2 regions of the Streptomyces sp. NPDC029836 genome follow, and region 2 is predicted to be linked to the other one. Evidence: riboswitches for the same ligand, from Rfam matches in the RefSeq annotation. Region 2 holds a riboswitch; the other holds the start of a gene.
What was found. A riboswitch is a leader RNA that binds a small molecule or an ion and turns the genes downstream of it on or off. The one in region 2 is predicted to bind S-adenosylmethionine.

Region 1 (6,957 bases), on a different contig from region 2:
CAGGGCCACGCCACCGCCGGCGACGATGCCCTCTTCGACGGCCGCCTTCGCGTTGCGAACGGCGTCCTCGATGCGGTGCTTGCGCTCCTTGAGCTCGACCTCGGTCGCGGCACCGGCCTTGATGACGGCCACGCCGCCGGCCAGCTTCGCGAGGCGCTCCTGGAGCTTCTCACGGTCGTAGTCCGAGTCGGAGTTCTCGATCTCGGCGCGGATCTGGTTGACGCGACCCTGAACCTGGTCGCTGTCACCGGCACCGTCGACGATGGTGGTCTCGTCCTTGGTGATGACGACCTTGCGGGCGCGGCCGAGCAGGTCGAGACCGGCGTTCTCCAGCTTGAGGCCGACCTCCTCGGAGATGACCGTGCCGCCCGTGAGGATGGCGATGTCACCGAGCATGGCCTTGCGGCGGTCGCCGAAGCCCGGGGCCTTGACGGCGACGGACTTGAAGGTGCCGCGGATCTTGTTGACGACCAGGGTCGACAGGGCCTCGCCCTCGACGTCCTCGGCGATGATCAGCAGCGGCTTGCCGGACTGCATGACCTTCTCCAGGAGCGGCAGCAGGTCCTTGACCGAGCCGATCTTGGAGTTGACGATCAGGATGTACGGGTCGTCGAGGGACGACTCCATGCGCTCCATGTCGGTGGCGAAGTACGCCGAGATGTAGCCCTTGTCGAAGCGCATGCCCTCGGTGAGCTCAAGCTCCAGGCCGAAGGTCTGCGACTCCTCGACCGTGATGACGCCTTCCTTGCCGACCTTGTCCATCGCCTCGGCGATGAGCTCGCCGATCTGGGTGTCGGCGGCGGAGATGGAGGCCGTCGAAGCGATCTGCTCCTTGGTCTCGACATCCTTGGCCTGCGACAGCAGGGCGGCGGAGACGGCCTCGACGGCCTTCTCGATTCCGCGCTTGAGAGCCATCGGGTTGGCGCCGGCGGCTACGTTGCGCAGACCCTCGCGCACGAGGGCCTGGGCGAGCACGGTGGCGGTGGTCGTACCGTCGCCGGCGACGTCGTCCGTCTTCTTGGCGACTTCCTTGACCAGCTCGGCGCCGATCTTCTCGTACGGGTCCTCGAGCTCGATCTCCTTGGCGATGGAGACACCATCGTTGGTGATCGTGGGGGCGCCCCACTTCTTCTCAAGGACGACGTTGCGACCCTTGGGGCCAAGGGTGACCTTGACGGCGTCGGCGAGCTGGTTCATCCCACGCTCAAGGCCGCGCCGGGCCTCCTCGTTGAACGCAATGATCTTGGCCATCTGAAGTGGTCCTCCCGGACAGGGGTGGATTGCTCCGGACCGCGCCCGCGCCCGCGACGGACGGCCTGCGGATTCGGCGGTTCCTTCCCGCCGGACCCTGCGGGCCTCACCGGCCCGGTCCTCGTCTTAGTAGCACTCTCACCTGGAGAGTGCTAACGCCAATGATTAGCACTCGACCCCCGCGAGTGCAAGCGGCTTCGAGCAATGTCCGCCCCGCGCCGGGCCCGCCGGCGGCTCGGGGGCCGGGCTCCGCAAGGGCCCCGGGGCCGACACGCACGAGGGGCCCGCATCCCCGTGTCCGGGATGTGGGCCCCTCGTGTGTGAGTGCGTCGGTGGTCGATCGCGCTTCGGGACTCAGCCGGCAGCGAGCTTGACCATGTCCGCCTGCGGGCCCTTCTGGCCCTGCGAGATTTCGAACTCGACCCGCTGACCCTCTTCAAGGGTGCGGTACCCGTCCATCTGGATGGCGCTGTAGTGGACGAACACATCCGCGCCACCGTCGACCGCGATGAAGCCGTAGCCCTTCTCCGCGTTGAACCACTTGACGGTGCCCTGAGCCATGCCTAACTCCCCTATTACTGGCCCTTGCGCAGGTCCGCGCTTCGCGAACCCGGGTCAGAACTTGCGCCGGAACGCCTCGACCGGGGCTGAATGTATCCGCACCGCTGCTGTCTGCAACAGGTCAATCCGACGAGAATTCCGGACACGCGAAAACATTGAAATAGAGTGAAAATTTGGCATATTCTCGGGCAACTCGGGCCTGACAATCCACGCCAAAGCCCCATAGCGCGCACTCATGTTGACTCAATGTCAACCCTCCCCGGCCCCGCTCATATGCGGCGGGCAAGAACAGCGGAGGGGACTTCCCCAACTCTACCGCTATCAATCAAGCAGAATTGCCCCCTCCACTTATTGGCGGAGAGGGCAATTCGGAAATCGACGGGCGGCGCCGGCCGCCCGGGGAGGGCGAGCGGGCGAACGATCAGCCGCCGGCGACGGCCGGGATGATCGAGACGCCGGCGCCGTCGGGCGTCGCCGTCTGCAGCCCGCCCTCGAAGCGCACGTCGTCGTCGTTGACGTAGACGTTCACGAAGCGGCGCAGCTTGCCCTGGTCGTCCAGGACGCGCGCGGCGATGCCCGGGTGGCTCTTCTCCAGGGAGTCGATGACCTCGGCCAGGGTCGCGCCCTCGGCCGGAACCTCGGCGACGCCGCCGGTGTAGGTGCGCAGGATGGTGGGGATGCGGACGTTGACGCTCATGGCGCTACCGCCTTTCCGGGTGTCGTGGGGAGGATCAGGCAAGGCCGGCGGCGCGGAAGGCTTCCAGGCTCGGGCGGATGGTGGCGGTCTGACCGCTGTCGGCGGCCACCGCCTCCAGGGTCTTGAGGCCGTCGCCGGTGTTCAGGATCACGGTGGTCAGCGTCGGGTCGAGCTGCCCGTTCTCGATGAGCTTCTTCGTCACGCCGACGGTGACGCCGCCCGCGGTCTCGGCGAAGATGCCCTCGGTCTGCGCGAGGATCTTGATGGCCTCGACGACCTGGGTGTCGTTGACGTCCTCGACGTATCCGCCGGTGCGCCGCGCGATGTCCAGGACGTACGGGCCGTCGGCCGGGTTGCCGATCGCGAGGGACTTGGCGATGGTGTTCGGCTTCTGCGGGCGGACCACGTCGTGACCGGCCTTGAAGGCGGTGGACACCGGGGAGCAGCCCTCGGCCTGGGCGCCGAAGATCTTGTACGGCTTGTCCTCGACGAGGCCGAGCTTGATCAGCTCCTGCAGACCCTTGTCGATCTTCGTGAGCTGGGAGCCGGACGCGATCGGGATGACGATCTGGTCGGGCAGCCGCCAGCCGAGCTGCTCGCAGATCTCGTACGCCAGGGTCTTGGAGCCCTCGCCGTAGTACGGGCGCAGGTTGACGTTGACGAAGCCCCAGCCCTCGCCCAGCGGGTCGCCGATGAGCTCGGAGCAGAAGCGGTTGACGTCGTCGTAGTTGCCCTCGATGCCGACGAGGTCGCCACCGTAGACACCGGCCATGACGACCTTGCCCTGCTCCAGGTCGTGCGGGATGAACACGCAGGAACGGAAGCCGGCGCGGGCGGCGGCGGCGCCGACGGCGCCGGCCAGGTTGCCGGTGGAGGAGCAGGACAGGGTGGTGAAGCCGAAGGCGCGGGCGGCCTCGACGGCGATGGCCACGACGCGGTCCTTGAAGGAGTGCGTCGGGTTGCCGGAGTCGTCCTTGACGTACAGCTTGCCGGTGACGCCCAGTTCCTTGGCCAGGTTGGCGGCGTCGACCAGCTTGGTGAAGCCGGGGTTCAGGTTCGGCTTGGAGGCCACGTTCGCCGGGACGGGCAGCAGCGGGGCGTAGCGCCAGATGTTGTCGGGGCCGGCCTCGATGGCGGCGCGCAGGGCCTCGGGGTCGCCGAGGGGCAGGTCGTAGGAGACTTCCAGCGGTCCGAAACACTCGACGCAGGCGAAAATGGGACCGAGCTCGAAGCGGGTTCCGCACTCGCGGCAGGAAAGGCCGGTGGCGGGTCCGAGATCAACGGACGCCTGCTCGGCAGAGGTGGCGACGGTCTGTGCAGCCATGATGGCGAGGCCCTTTCTCCTCATCTTCCCCATGGCGCACTTCGCCATGAGACGGAATTGGCACCTTCCCTAGTCGGGGACCTCGCGGGAGTGCGTCGTGGACGCCTCGCGAGAACCGACTGGAGGGTTGCCGGGGCTTCAACGGGCCGTATCCCTCTGCCCCTCTGGATGAGCGGTATGGCACCGGACGGCGCGCTCCATGGCGTGTCCGGGCGTTTGTGCGCGGGACCCCCGGCATGCGGTGGGCCATCGCGTTGTTCAAGACTGTAACCGAAGGTCCGGGTGGTTGAGACAGCCGTCCGAACCGCGAGATGGATCACTTTTCGGTCCAAACCACCGACGCAGCAGGGAGTCCCGAGAGTGCTGGAAGAGGTGGAGCGCTGGCTGGCCGCCCGCTCCTGGTCCGCCGCCGACCGACCGCTCGACCAGCTCCTCGACCGGAAACGGGCGACGGGCACGACGGTCAGCGTGGTGCTGCCCGCCCTCGACGAGGAGGCCACCGTCGGACGGATCGTCGAGGTGATCCGGCGCGATCTGATCGACGGCCCGGCCATCGCGCTGGTCGACGAACTCGTGGTGATCGACTCGGGTTCCTCGGACGGGACGGCGAAGGTCGCCGCCGCCGCCGGCGCCCGGGTCGTGCACCGTGACGAGCTCCTCCCCCGCATTCCGGCGCTGCCCGGCAAGGGCGAGGTGCTGTGGCGCTCGCTGCTGGCGACGACCGGCGAGGTCGTCTGCTTCGTCGACGCCGACCTGCGGGACTTCGACTCCGCGTTCGTGTCCGGGATCGTGGGTCCGCTGCTGACCGATCCGCAGGTGCAGTTCGTCAAGGCGATGTACGACCGCCCCCTGGGCGACGCCCCCGGTCAGGGCGGCCGGGTCACCGAGCTGGTCGCCCGGCCGCTGCTGAACCTGCACTGGCCGCAGCTGGCCGGCTTCGTGCAGCCGCTGGGCGGCGAGTACGCCGTACGCCGCTCGCTGCTGGAGCGGCTGCCGTTCCCCGTCGGGTACGGGGTCGAGCTGGGCCTGCTCGTGGACGCGTTGCACACCGTCGGACTGGACGCGCTGGCCCAGGTCGACGTGGGCGTCCGGCTGCACCGCCACCAGGACGGGCAGGCGCTCGGTCGGATGGCCGCGGCGATCTACCGCACGGCGCAGCTGCGGCTCTCGCGCGGGCACCTCGTACGGCCGGAGCTGACGCAGTTCGAGCGGGGGCCGGCCGGTTTCGTGCCGCGCACGCACCCGGTGGACACCGAGGAGCGGCCGCCGATGGCGGGCATCGAGGAGTACGCGGGCCGTCGCGTGGCGTAATCCTCCGCGGGCCCTCGGCGTACGGGCGTTTGACCGGGGGCGGGCCTGGCTAGGTTGGCCGCATGGCTTCTCAGGTACTCGTCGCCGCGAACCGCGGCCCGCTCTCGTACGCCCTCGATCAGGACGGCACCCTCAGTGCCCGGCGCGGTGGGGGCGGTCTCGTCTCCGGTCTCTCCGCGGCCCTCGCCCGGCAGCCGGAGGCCGTGTGGATCTGCGCGGCCCTGTCCGACGCCGACCGGGAGGCGGTGCGCCGGGGCGTCGCCGAGCCGGGCGTGCGGATGCTCGACATCGACCCCGCGGTGTACGACGACGCGTACAACGGCATCGCCAACTCGGTGCTCTGGTTCACCCACCACCACCTGTACGACGTCCCCCGCGAGCCGGTCTTCGACGCGGCCTTCCGGCGGCAGTGGGCCTCGTACACCGCCTACAACCGGGCGTTCGCCGAGGCGCTGGCGCAGGAGGCCGCGCCGGGCGCCCGCGTGCTGGTGCAGGACTACCACCTGGCGCTGGTCCCCGGTCAGCTGCGCGAGCTGCGACCGGACCTGCGGATCGGGCACTTCACCCACACGCCGTGGGCGTCGCCCGAGTACCTGCGCATGCTCCCCGACGACATCCGCTCGGAGCTGGTGTGGGGCATGCTCGGCGCGGACGTGGTCGGTTTCCACACCTGGGCGTGGGCCGACGGCTTCATGGCAGGCGCCCACCTGGACGACGAGCGGGGCACCGCCCGGCCGATGTCCCCGGCGGGCGTCGAGCCGTCCGGGGCGCGCTGGGTGGACAAGAGCCCGTCGGGGCCGGTGCGCCACCGGCGCACGGACGTGGCGGTTTTCGCGCTGGGCGTGGACGGGGACGACCTGCGGGCCCTGGCCCACCGGCCGGAGGTCGACGACAAGCTGGCGGCGCTGCGGACCGAGGTCGCGGGCCGCAAGGCGATCGTCCGGGTGGACCGCACCGAGCTGTCGAAGAACATCCTGCGCGGGCTGCTCGCCTACCGGGAGCTGCTCACCACGCACCCCGAGTGGCGGGGCGAGGTGGTGCACCTGGCCTCCGCGTACCCGTCCCGGCAGGACCTGGCGGCGTACCGGTCGTACACGCAGGCGGTGCGGGACCTGGCGGCGGAGATCAACACCGAGTTCGGTACCGAGGACTGGCAGCCGGTGCTGGTGTCCGTCGAGGACGACTTCGCGCGGTCGCTGGCCGCCTACCGGCTGGCGGACGTGGCGCTGGTCAACCCGGTGCGCGACGGCATGAACCTGGTGGCCAAGGAGATCCCGGTGGTGTCGGAGGCGGGCGTCGCGCTGGTCCTGTCCACGGGGGCCGGGGCGTACGAGGAGCTGCGGGAGGACGCGCTGGTGGTCAGCCCGTACGACGTGACGCGGACGGCCGAGGCCCTGCACGCGGCGCTGTCCATGCCGGCCGCGGAGCGGGCGGAGCGTACGAAGCGGCTGGCGGCGGCGGCCACGGCACTGCCCCCGGCGGCCTGGTTCACGGCCCAGCTGGACCGCTTGGAGCCCGGGGCCTGACCCGGAGCGCGCCGTACCGGGGCGGATCCCGGTACGGCGCGGGCGCCGGTCAGGCGCGCAGGGCCTCGGCGAGCGCGGCGAGGAAGGCGGTGACGGCGGCCGGTCCCGGCAGGACCAGGTCGGCGCGGGCGGCCAGCTCGGGCACCTCCGCCGAGCCGCTGCACACCAGCAGTCCGGGCAGTCCGTCGGCTCGGCGCTTCTCGACGGCGGAGAAGGCGGCGAGGTCGCCCAGGTCGTCGCCCGCGTACAGGACGGCCTCGGCGTCGCGTTCGGCGAGGAACTCCGTC
Region 2 (6,957 bases):
CCACATCCTGCTGCTGCCCGGCATCATGATGGGCCTGCTGGTCGCCCACCTGATCCTGGTCTTCTACCACAAGCACACCCAGTTCGCGGGCCCCGGTAAGACGAACAACAACGTCGTCGGCATGCCGCTGCTGCCGGTCTACATGGCCAAGGCCGGAGGCTTCTTCTTCCTGGTCTTCGGCATCATCGCGGCCATCGCGGGCATCGCCTCGATCAACCCGATCTGGGCGCTCGGACCGTACGTCCCGGACCACGTGTCCACGGGCGCGCAGCCCGACTGGTACATGGGCTTCTCCGAGGGCCTCATCCGTGCGATGCCGGGCTGGGAGATCAACCTCTGGGGCCACACGCTCGTCCTGGGCGTGTTCATCCCGCTGGTGATCTTCCCGCTGGTGCTGGCGACGATCGCGGTGTACCCGTTCGTCGAGTCCTGGGTCACCGGCGACAAGCGCGAGCACCACATCCTGGACCGCCCGCGCAACGTCCCGACCCGTACCGCCTTCGGTGTGGCCTGGCTGACCTGGTACGTCATCCTGCTGATCGCCGGTGGAAACGACATGTTCGCGCAGTACTTCCACCTCTCGATCAACTCGATCACCTGGTTCGCCCGGATCGGCTTCTTCGTCGGCCCGGTCATCGCCTTCGTCATCACCAAGCGGATCTGCCTCGGCCTCCAGCGCCGGGACCGGGACAAGGTGCTGCACGGTCGCGAGACCGGCATCATCAAGCGCCTGCCGCACGGTGAGTTCGTCGAGATCCACGAGCCGCTCTCGCAGGGCAAGCTCCACACGCTCACCTCGTACACCACGTACGAGCCGATCGAGATCGGCCCGACGGTCGACGAGAACGGCGTCGAGCGCAAGGTGAAGGCCACCGAGAAGCTCCGCGCCAAGCTCAGCAAGAGCTACTACGCCGAGGGCAACCAGATCCCGAAGCCCACGGTGGAGGAGTACAAGGAGATCCAGAGCGGCCACGGCCACCACTGATCCTCCGCACGACCGCTTGAGGGATTGATTTCGGTCAATCCTGGTGTCGCCACGGCAAGAGCCCCGTCCACGGTCCGGACGGGGCTCTTTGCCGTCCCCCAGGGCTGGATAGGCTGGCCCCCATCCCATTCGACGTGGCAACCTCACCCGGCAGCAGGAGCGGACCATGAACGTGTTGACCCCGACAGGCGGCGACAACGTGGCGGCCCGCGGCTGGCCGGGCCTCCTCGACGCCCTGCTGGACGGCCGGGACCTCGGCGCGGACGACACCGCCTGGGCGATGGACCGGATCATGCGGGGCGAGGCCACCGACGCCCAGATCGCCGGCTTCGCGGTCGCGCTCCGGGCCAAGGGGGAGACCGTCTCGGAGATCAACGGGCTCGTACGGGCCATGTACGCGCACGCCAACCTGATCGAGGTCCCGGGGCGGACGGTCGACATCGTCGGCACCGGCGGCGACGGCGCCAAGACGGTGAACATCTCCACGATGTCGGCGATCGTGGTGGCCGGAACCGGTGCCAAGGTCGTCAAGCACGGCAACCGGGCGGCGTCCTCCGCGAGCGGCTCCTCCGACGTCCTGGAGAAGCTCGGCGTCAACCTCGACCTCACCCCCGCGCGGGTGGTCGAGGTCGCCGAGGAGGCCGGGATCACCTTCTGCTTCGCCGTCAAGTTCCACCCGGCGCTGCGCCACGTGGCGCCCGCCCGCAAGGAACTGGGCATCCGGACCACCTTCAACTTCCTCGGACCGCTGACCAACCCGGCCAAGGTGCGCGCGCAGGCCACCGGCGTGGCCGACCCCCGGGTGGCGCCCATCGTGGCCGGGGTACTGGCCGAGCGGGGCTCCTCCGCGCTGGTCTTCCGCGGTGACGACGGCCTCGACGAGTTGACCACCACCGCCACCTCGCGGGTCTGGTGGGTCCGGGACGGCTCCGTCACCGAGTCGCCCTTCGACCCGCGCGACATCGGGATCCCGCTCGTGGACGTGTCGCGGCTGCGCGGCGAGGACGCCTCGTACAACGCCGACGTCGCCCGCCGACTGCTGGCGGGGGAGACCGGCCCCGTCCGGGACGCCGTCCTGCTGAACTCGGCCGCCGCCCTGGTGGCGCTGGACCCGGGTACGGGCTCCCTGGAGGAGCAGCTCGCGGCGGGCGTGACCCGGGCGGCCGAGTCCATCGACTCGGGATCCGCTCGGGCCGCGCTGGAGCGCTGGGTGGCGGCCAGCAACGCCTGAGGCATCCTTTCGGCCAACACCCCGGTCCACGATGCGGACCGGGGTCTTGCGCACGAGGGATCGTGTGGCAGGATTCTGACCAGGTCACGAGTGACAGCGTTTAGGCCCCGGCTTGCTGTCCGGCAACCCTCCTTCCGTGGCGGGGTGCCCCGGGTGATGACCAGGCCGTAGGCAGCGAGGTCTACGGCAAGCGCGGATCCCTCGACACCAGGGGTCCTGGTCTCTCGAGGAGCGTTTTCCGTGAGCAAGCGAATGCGATAGGGCGGCTCCGCCCCCACTTCACCCCTCGGACCGGGGCACTTGCGTGCACCCGTGTCACTTCCGAGGGCTTTCCCGTACCCCGACGGCCGCAGCGCCGCATCCGCGTACGGGCACACCGAAGCCATTCCGCCCTGCCTGCCGGGAGATACCGCCATGTCCGCATCCCTGAACACCGCCGCGACCACCACCGCCGTATGCGCCGACGGGCCCGCCTGTGGCGAGCCGCTGGCCGTGCTCGGCCGTGACGTCACCGTCCCGCTCGTGACCGGCGGCGAGGTCACCTACGCCGCCCTGGACTACGCGGCCAGCGCCCCCGCGCTCCAGCGGGTCTGGGACGACGTCGCCGCGTACGCCCCCTACTACGGCAGCGTCCACCGCGGGGCCGGCTACCTCTCCCAGCTGTCCACCGACCTCTTCGAGCAGAGCCGCGTCACCGTCGCCGAGTTCCTCGACTGCCGGCCCTCCGACCAGGTGGTCTTCACCCGGTCCACCACCGACTCCCTCAACCTGCTCGCCGCCGTCCTGCCGGCCGACTGCCAGGTGTTCGTCTTCGAGACCGAGCACCACGCCTCGCTGCTGCCCTGGACGAACGCCCGCGTCAGCTACCTCAACGCCCCCCGCACCCCCGGCGAGGCCGTCGCCACCCTGGAGCGGGCGCTCGCCGACCGCACCGCGTCAATCGAAGAGGGCCACGGCCCGGCGCTGGTCTGCGTCACCGGCGCCTCCAACGTCACCGGCGAGCAGTGGCCGGTCAAGGAACTCGCCGCCGCCGCGCACGCCCACGGCGCGCGGATCGTCCTGGACGCCGCCCAGCTGGCCCCGCACCACCCCGTCTCCGTCCAGGACCTGGACGTGGACTGGGTCGCCTTCTCCGGCCACAAGCTGTACGCGCCCTTCGGCTCGGGCGTCCTCGCCGGCCGCGCGGACTGGCTCCAGGAGGCCGACCCGTACCTCGCCGGCGGCGGCGCCTCCCGCAAGGTGGCCCGCCGCGAGGACGGCGGCGTCGACGTCGAGTGGCACACCACCGCGGCCCGCCACGAGGCCGGCTCCCCGAACGTCATCGGCGTCTACTCCATCGCCTCAGCCTGCAAGGCCCTGAAGGAGGCCGGGTTCGAGAACCTGGTCGCCCGCGAGAACCAGCTCATCGCGAAGGTCCGCGAGGGCCTGGCGGAGGTCCCGGCCGTCCGCGTGCTGTCCCTGTTCGGGGACGACGCCCCGCGCGTCGGCGTCATCTCGTTCGTGGTCGACGGCTGGAACAGCAGTCACTTCGCCGCGGCCCTGTCCGCCGAGTACGGCATCGGCGTCCGCGACGGCCTCTTCTGCGCCCACCCGCTGGTCCGCACCCTGCTCGGCAGCGAGCCGCAGGCCCAGGGCGAGTGCGGAGCCCCGGAGGCCGCCCCCGGCGAGCGCTCCCTGAACGCCATCCGCGTCAGCTTCGGCGCGGGAACCCCCGACGAGCACGTCGAGCGGTTCGTCCGCGCGGTGAAGGAACTCGTCGCGGACGGCGCCAAGTGGCAGTACCGCACCGAAGAGGGCCGCTGCGTCCCGGCCGTCTGACGGGCTGTGGCCCACACCGAGTGGGGGTCTCGCCCAGGACCCGCCCGGGTGCCCGTCCGGGTGCCCGTCCGGGCTGCGCGACGGCCGCCCCGCCCCGGTGGGCGGGGCGTTGCCCGGGCCCCGAGCGCTACGCGTCGAGGCCGATCGCGAACGCGGCCTCCAGGTCGTGCTGGGAGTACGTGCGGAACGCGACGTGGGTGTCCGTCGCCTCGACGCCGGGGATCTTGCTGATGCGGCCCGGGATGATGTCCGCGAGGTTCTCGTGGCGGGCGACGCGGACCAGCGCGATCAGGTCGTACGTGCCGGTGACCGAGTAGACCTCGCTGACACTGTCCAGCTGCGCGATGGACTCGGCGATCTCGGGGATGCGGTCCACGCTGGTCTTGATGAGCACGATCGCGGTGATCACGGTTGGCTGTCTCCCTCGCCGGCAGTCACTGGTCGCCTCACTCTAGTCGTACGCCGATATCGGACCCACGCGTACAGGAAGCCCAGGGAGAAGCCCACCACGTGGGCCAGGTAGGCCACCCCCGGACCGCTCTCCGCCCGGTGCGCCGCCAGCCATTGCAGGCCGAACCAGAACAGCAGCACGACCCACGCGGGGAAGCGCAGCGGCAGGAACAGCAGGAACGGGAACAGGCTGGTCACCCGTGCCCGCGGGAACAGGCAGAGGAAGGCGCCGAGGACCGCCGAGATCGCGCCGGACGCGCCGACCAGGGTCTGGTCGGAGGAGGCGTTGGCCGCCGCGTACGCGGCCAGCGCGAGGTATCCGGTGCAGACGTAGAACACGAGGAAGGGCGCCCGACCCATCCGCTCCTCCGCCATCGCCCCGAAGACGTACAGGAACAGCATGTTCCCGAGCAGGTGCAACCAACTGCCGTGCACGAAGAGCGCCGTCAACGGGGTGAGCGGCGCCCGGCCGGCTCCGGAGAACAGCTCGTCCGGGACCACGCCCCAGTGCCTGAAGTACGCGGTGCCCGTCTCGGTCAGCCGGTCGCCCGTCCCGTAGGAGGGGTTCAAGCCCGACGCCGGGCCGAGGACGAACGCCACGCAGCAGCCGGCGATCAGCGCGTACGTGATCACCGGGCCCCGGGCGGCCTCGCGGACGGTCCGCCACCTTACGATCATGCGGAAGAGCATGACGCAGGTGCACCCCCTCGGGGGTGGTGCCAGGCCGTAGGGTTACGTGCGCGGTCCGCGGACCGCCGCGAAAGGCTTTGATTGAATGAGCTACGAAGGAGAGAGCGGCCTGATGACGGTTCCCCTGCCGACCGACACCACCCGGTGGCGCTGCACGCTGTGCGGCAACCTCACGCGGTTCGACGTCACCCGATCGTCGAAGGTCGTGGAGTACGTCCACCTGGACCTCGCCGGGGAGCCCAAGGTCGAGGAACGCGAGGTGGTCAGTGAGACCATCGAGTCGGTCCGCTGCCGCTGGTGCAACGCGGTGGACCAGATCGAACTCGTGGACAGGCCGGGCACCGACTCCTGACGGAGCCGGGCCCACAGTAGATCACGGTAGGGGTGACGGATTGTGGAGCCAGCAAGCGGCGCTGAGCCGGCCGACGAGGCCGGCGACGCCGCCGAGGTGCTCGACCGCCCGCTGCCGGAAGGCGTGCGGCGCCGGGTCGTCGCGCTCGTCTCGGACGCCTTCGGTGGCCTGACGGTCGCCGACCTCCCGGCGCAGCTGCGTCAGTACGCGCGGTTCACCCCGAGCCGGCGCGCCAAGTTCGCGGGCAACGCGATGGCCGCGGCCGTGGAGGCGGACGCCGTCTTCCGCGGCCGGGTCGCGGACAAGCTGCGCGAGGCGCAGCCGGAGCTGACCGGGGCGCTGGAGTCGGGGGCGCCGCCGGCCGCGGCGGACCCGCTGGACGTGGCGGCCGCCGCGTACGTGCTGCGCCCGGCCGGCTGGGTCAAGCTGGTGGCCTCCGCCGGCGAGGAGGCGCAGCGCGCCGACGCCGAGCGGGTGGGCGACGAGGCGCGGCGCGAGCTGGAGCGGCTGCGCGAGGAGTTGGCCCAGGTGCGGGAGCAGCAGAGGTCGGGCGGCGAGCAGGTGCGCGCCGACCTCGAAGCGGCCCGCAGGGAAGCCGAATCGCTTCAGCGCAAGCTGCGCAGCGCCCTGAGCGACGTCAAGCGGGGTGAGGCGGCCCTGCGCAAGGTGGGCGCCGAGATCGACGGGATCCGCGGGGAGGCCGCCGCACAGGTGACCGCCGCCGAGAGCGAGTCCCGGCGGCTCAAGTCCCGCCTCGCGGAGGTGGAGTCGGCGTTGGAGATCTCGCGCCGGGCCACCCGCGAGGGCCGCAGCATCGAGGACATGCGGCTGCGGCTGCTGCTGGACACCGTCCTGGACGCGGCGGCCGGCCTGCGGCGCGAGCTGGCGCTTCCGCCGGTCAACACCCGTCCCGCGGACACCGTGGACGCGGTGGAGCCGGGCCGGATGACGCCGAAGGACATCGCGGCGCGGGCTCTGTCGGAGACCGATCCGGCCCTGCTGGACCAGTTGTTGGCGCTGCCCCAGGCGCATCTGGTGGTCGACGGCTACAACGTGACGAAGACCGGCTATCCGACGATGCCGCTGGAGAAGCAGCGGCTGCGCCTGCTGGGCGGGCTGTCGATGCTGGCCGCGCAGACCGGCGCCGAGATGACCTGCGTGTTCGACGGGGCGGAGCTGGCGGCGCCGGTGCTGCTCGCGCCGCCGCGCGGGGTGCGGGTGCTGTTCTCCAAGGCGGGCGTGACGGCGGACGAACTCATCCGCCAGCTGGTGCGGGCCGAACCGCCGGGTCGCCCGGTGGTCGTGGTCTCCACCGACCGGGAGGTGGCCGACGGGGTCGCCAAGGCCGGGGCCCGGCCCGTGACGTCCGCTCTGCTCCTGAAGCGGCTTTCGCGCGTTTCGTAACGGCCGGGCGCGATGCCGGGATTGGCG

Region 1: it holds a riboswitch for S-adenosylmethionine, as region 2 does, so the genes downstream of both, thrC (threonine synthase) here and ACZ4XJ_RS07515 (aminotransferase class V-fold PLP-dependent enzyme) in region 2, are expected to answer to the same signal.

What each region holds. Positions count from the first base shown of each region.
Region 1 covers NZ_JBVHZI010000016.1:100,304-107,260, reverse strand. Annotated here, with positions in the region: gene groL (chaperonin GroEL) at 1-1,251, opposite strand, end outside; gene ACZ4XJ_RS32170 (cold-shock protein) at 1,606-1,812, opposite strand; gene ACZ4XJ_RS32165 (MoaD/ThiS family protein) at 2,234-2,509, opposite strand; gene thrC (threonine synthase) at 2,544-3,833, opposite strand; SAM riboswitch class I at 3,851-4,008, opposite strand; gene ACZ4XJ_RS32155 (glucosyl-3-phosphoglycerate synthase) at 4,194-5,144, shown strand; gene ACZ4XJ_RS32150 (alpha,alpha-trehalose-phosphate synthase (UDP-forming)) at 5,207-6,670, shown strand; gene otsB (trehalose-phosphatase) at 6,720-6,957, opposite strand, start outside.
Region 2 covers NZ_JBVHZI010000002.1:372,374-379,330, reverse strand. Annotated here, with positions in the region: gene qcrB (cytochrome bc1 complex cytochrome b subunit) at 1-985, shown strand, start outside; gene trpD (anthranilate phosphoribosyltransferase) at 1,152-2,216, shown strand; SAM riboswitch class IV at 2,299-2,415, shown strand; gene ACZ4XJ_RS07515 (aminotransferase class V-fold PLP-dependent enzyme) at 2,631-4,034, shown strand; gene ACZ4XJ_RS07510 (Lrp/AsnC family transcriptional regulator) at 4,162-4,443, opposite strand; gene ACZ4XJ_RS07505 (rhomboid family intramembrane serine protease) at 4,440-5,174, opposite strand; gene ACZ4XJ_RS07500 (hypothetical protein) at 5,287-5,526, shown strand; gene ACZ4XJ_RS07495 (NYN domain-containing protein) at 5,566-6,930, shown strand.